Regions from separate parts of the Actinomadura luteofluorescens genome, predicted to be linked through region 1. Evidence: riboswitches for the same ligand, from Rfam matches in the RefSeq annotation. Region 1 holds a riboswitch; the other holds the start of a gene.
The links. Region 1 has a riboswitch for cyclic di-AMP ahead of BJY14_RS07465 (CHAP domain-containing protein). Riboswitches for the same ligand answer to the same signal wherever they lie in the genome.

Region 2: it holds a riboswitch for cyclic di-AMP, as region 1 does, so the genes downstream of both, BJY14_RS17040 (NlpC/P60 family protein) here and BJY14_RS07465 (CHAP domain-containing protein) in region 1, are expected to answer to the same signal.

Annotation. Positions count from the first base shown of each region.
Region 1 is NZ_JACCBA010000001.1:1,665,603-1,667,791, forward strand. Features, by position in the region: gene BJY14_RS46425 (C40 family peptidase) at 1-49, shown strand, start outside; cyclic di-AMP (ydaO/yuaA leader) riboswitch at 548-745, shown strand; cyclic di-AMP (ydaO/yuaA leader) riboswitch at 896-1,035, shown strand; gene BJY14_RS07465 (CHAP domain-containing protein) at 1,045-1,893, shown strand; gene BJY14_RS07470 (hypothetical protein) at 1,933-2,189, shown strand, end outside.
Region 2 is NZ_JACCBA010000001.1:3,700,589-3,702,777, reverse strand. Features, by position in the region: gene BJY14_RS45250 (M56 family metallopeptidase) at 1-620, shown strand, start outside; cyclic di-AMP (ydaO/yuaA leader) riboswitch at 726-871, shown strand; gene BJY14_RS17040 (NlpC/P60 family protein) at 875-1,927, shown strand; gene BJY14_RS17035 (DUF6153 family protein) at 2,026-2,189, shown strand, end outside.

The sequences.
Region 1 (2,189 bases):
CACCTCCGGCTACTACCTGAGCAACTACTACGGCGCCGGACGCCCCTGACACACGGCCCTGACGGTCCCCCTCGGGCGGGCTTGACGGACCCTCGTCGACAACGGACCAGGCTTGACCTGGTCCGTTGTTGATTTTGGGGGGGTTTGCCTTCTTTTGGGGTTTTGGTACGTTGTCACCACTCACGGCGCCCTCCAGACGCCGTGGCCCCGCGGCGCCCACCAGGCGCCCCGGCCCCACGCGGCGCATCCAGCACCCGCGTGACGGCGGCGCGAGCCACGCGCCGCTCCCCCCAGGGCGGCACGCCCCACGTGCCGTCCCGCGGCGCCCGAAGGCGCCGCACGGTCTCGAAGCAGACCAGGCCGACCCCGTCCACCGGGCGCACGCCCGCAGCGTGCATGGCGCTGAGCGCGCAGCCGCGGTGGCGTACACGGGGCAGGCCCCGGGCGGTCCCCGGAGACGGGACGCCGTCCGCCCACAACATCAGGCGCCGCTCGTTCGCACGCGGGAGACAGGTCCCGCGCCGGGCCCCATCTCGCCCCCAGGATCGCAGCGGCAGCGCCGAATCCGCCTCAGCGCGGAGCCGGGGACCCACACCGCCGGAGTCCGGAGAACCTCTCCGGACGGGCATTCCGGCACCCGGGGTGAATCGGCGCGTCTCTCCCGGCAGTCCGGTGAGAGCCGCCGTAGGGCCACTTCCACGCCCGAACCCGTCAGCTAACCCGGTAGGCGTCTGGAAGACAAGGAGTGAATCCCGCAGCGTTACCTGGGGCGTGGCCGCCACGCGGTCACGCCCCCACCCCCCTTTACTCCGCGGGCGCCATCGCCCGCCGAGATTCCCATCCGAACCGGCGTGCCCGCTCTCGGGCGCGTCACCGCCGAGTCCGCGGACCGCCGTGCCCCTGTGCGCGGCCCGTCGCGGAACCGGGGACCCACTGCGTCCTTTCGGGGTGAATCGGCCTGCCTTCGCGGGCCGTAGGGCGGCTTCCACGCCCGAACCCGTCAGCTAACCCGGTAGGCGGCATGGAAGTCGAGGAGATCCCCCCGTGCCACGCGCGCACTGCAAGAAGACCCCCGGCAGGCACCGCAAGCCGAACTCCCTGTCCCTCGCATGGCGGACGACCGGCGGCGTCGTCGTCGGCGCCGCCGTGCTCGGCACCGCCGCGGCCACCGCGAACGCGTCGGTCCTGCCGTTCGGTTCCACCCCGGTGAGCTCCGCCGCCGCCGACCTGGCCCCCGGCCTGACGGCGCGCGGCGCCCCGTCCGGGCGCACGTCCGGGCGCACGTCCGGGCCCGCGTCCGGGAAGGCGCCCAAACCCACCGCCTCGAAGGCCCCGGCCGCCAAGAGGGACGCCCGTCCCGAGCAGCCGCGGGCGAAGACCTCCGAGAAGGCCGCCGCGAAGTCGCGGCCCACCGCCGCGCAGGCCATCAGGCTCGCCCGCTCGCAGGTGGGCATCGAGGAGGACGGCGGCGGCGAGACCAAGTTCCAGGAGTGGTATATGACCACGTCCCGCGCGCGGGAGACGCTCGCGCGCGACGGCGGCTCCCTCGACGGCTACGGCGACGCGAACTGGTGCGACATGTTCGTCTCCTGGGTGGGCGAGCAGATCGGCTTCAGCGAGCAGGTCGGCAGCGATGCCTGGACCGTCGCCCACGCCCGCTGGTTCCAGGAGCACGGCCGCTGGGGCACCGAGCCGAGGCCCGGCGCGATCGTCTTCTTCGCCTGGGACGGCGGCGAGTCCGTCGACGACATCGAGCACGTCGGCATGGTGGTCGAGAAGGTCGACGACGGCACGATCGAGACCGTCGAGGGCAACGCCGACAACGCCGTCCGTGTGAAGGAACGTTCCACAGACGTCGTCGTCGGCTACGGCTACCCGGACTACCGGTCGTGACGGCGCCCACCGCCCCGCGTCCTGCATAGGATCGCGCCCATGGAGGAAGGCCCCGGGCAGGACGCCCCCGTGACGCGGCGCAGGGTCCTCGCCCTCGGCGCGGGCGGGGCCGCCGTCCTCCTCGCCGGGGGCGCCGGCCTGGCCGGCTCGCGCTCCGGCGGCGGGGCGCCGGGCTCCGGAGCCCCCACCTCCCCGGCCGCCGGGACGTTCAGCCCGGACACGGCCGCCGCCGTGCTCGCCAACCGCGCCCGCGCCGTCCGCGACGGCGACCGCATGGCGTTCCTCGCCACGGTGGG
Region 2 (2,189 bases), 2.0 Mb from region 1:
TGCCGAGGCTCGGCCGGGCCGTGCGCCACCGCCGCCGGCACCGGGAGATGCTGCGGCTGGTCGCCGGCGAGGACCGGCGCCATCCGGACGTCCTCGTCCTCGACCATCCCGTGCCGGTGGCGTACTCGCTGCCGTCCCGGCACCGCGCGATCGTGGTCAGCACCGGGGCGCAGCGGGCGCTCAGCGCCGAGGAGCTCGGCGCCGTCCTGGCGCACGAGCGGGCGCACCTGCGCCAGCGCCACCATGTGCTCCTGCTGGCCCTGGACCTGGTCCACGCCATGCTGCCGTGGCTGCCGACCGTCCGGCGCGCGAAGGCGCGGCTGCCGCTGCTGCTGGAGATGGCCGCGGACGACGCCGCGGTCCGCGTCCACGGCAGGAAACCGCTGGTCGGCGCCCTGTGCCGGCTCTCGGCGGCGCCGACCGGCGCGGGGGCGCTCGGGGCGGCGGGCGCGCCCGCCGCCGGTGCGCTGAGGGAGCGGGTGCTGCGGCTGGAGGGCGCCGCTCCGCCGAGGCCGCGCCGTGCCGTCCGGCTCGCGGCCGGCCTCTTCGTGGTGGCGGCGGTCGTCGCGCCGCTTCTGGCCGGGGCCGCGGCGATCGCCGAGCTGGCCGCCACCTGCTGAGACGGTATGTGGCTTTTGGGGAAATGCTCCGCTTCGGTGGCGAACCGACCGTAAACCTCCTACGCTCCGTAGGAGGTCACGGTCCGACGTCCCCGCCGGGGACGGCCGGCGACCGCGCCGAATCCCGCGGACGGCTCCGTCCGGGGAACCGGGGACCCGATCTTCAGGGGTGAATCCGTCCCGCGCGGACGGAAGGGCGACTCCGGCCCGAACCCGTCAGCTGACCCGGTAGGCGTTACAGGAGAGGACACCGCATGCAGCGACGAGCTGCCGGCCCCCGAACGACAGCCCGCCGCAGGATCCGCACCGGCCGGAACGTCACGGCGTGGACGGCCGCCTTCGCGCTGTCCGCCGGGCTTCTCGCCCCCGCGCCCGCCCACGCCGAGCCCAAGCCGACGCGCAAGCAACTGACCGCGCAGCAGGAGAAGCTCGCCGACGAGGCCGAGAAGCTCAGCGAGCAGTACAACGGGCTGCGCGAGCGCCTCAAGCAGGCCGAGCACGCCGCGAAGACGGCCAGGAGCAGCGCCCTGCGGCAGCAGAAGGCCCTGGACGAGGCGCGCGAGCGCATGGCGAAGATCGCCGCGGACAGCTACAAGAACGGCCCCGCGGACCCGGCCATCGGCTTCGCCTCGGCCTCCGACCCGCAGGCCGTCCTGGACCAGTCGGCCACCCTCAACTACTTCGCCAAGCAGAACGACACCCGCATCACGCAGATGCTCCAGGTGATGCAGGGCGCCGACCGGTCCCGCAAGGCCGCCGAGCAGCGCGCCGCCCAGGTGCGCGCGCTCACCGGCGAGGCGAAGAAGAAGCGCCGGGAACTCCAGGTCAAGCTCAAGAAGGTCGAGAAGCAGCTCGGCACCTTCAACACCGCCGGCTCGCGGCCCGGCTCCATCCCCAACATCAACTCCGGCGGGGCCTCGGCCAAGGCGATGACGGCCGTCCGGGCCGCCCTGGCCCAGCAGGGCGTGCCCTACTCCTGGGGCGGCGGCAACGCGTCCGGCCCGAGCTACGGCACCGCGCAGGGCGCCAACATCAAGGGCTTCGACTGCTCCGGCCTGACCCTGTACGCCTACGCGCAGGTCGGCATCACCCTCGGCCACTACACCGGAAGCCAGTACAACGCCGGCACCCACGTGAGCATGAGCCAGCTCAAGCCCGGCGACCTGGTGTTCTTCCACAGCGACCTGCACCACATGGGCATGTACATCGGCAACGGCAACATGGTCCACGCGCCGCAGACCGGCGACGTCGTCAAGATCGCCCCGATCGCCGGCCGCCCGTTCGCCGGTGGAGTCCGTGTCGCCTGACCCGGTGTCGCGTGTTCCGGGGTCGCGTGTTCCGGGGTCGCGTGTTCCGGTGACCCGCCGGTGACCGCCGGTCACGCTTCGCTACCCTGGTTCCCGGGATGAGCATGCACGTCGGCGGCCTCCCCGGGCGGGGCGGCGCGAACGCGGAACGGCGGGTGGGACGGCTGAGGCGATCTGTGCGCCGGGACGTCCTCTCTCTGGCGTCCGGCCTGCTCGTGCTTCTCGGCCTGCTGGCGATGCACGGCTTCCAGGCCACATCGAG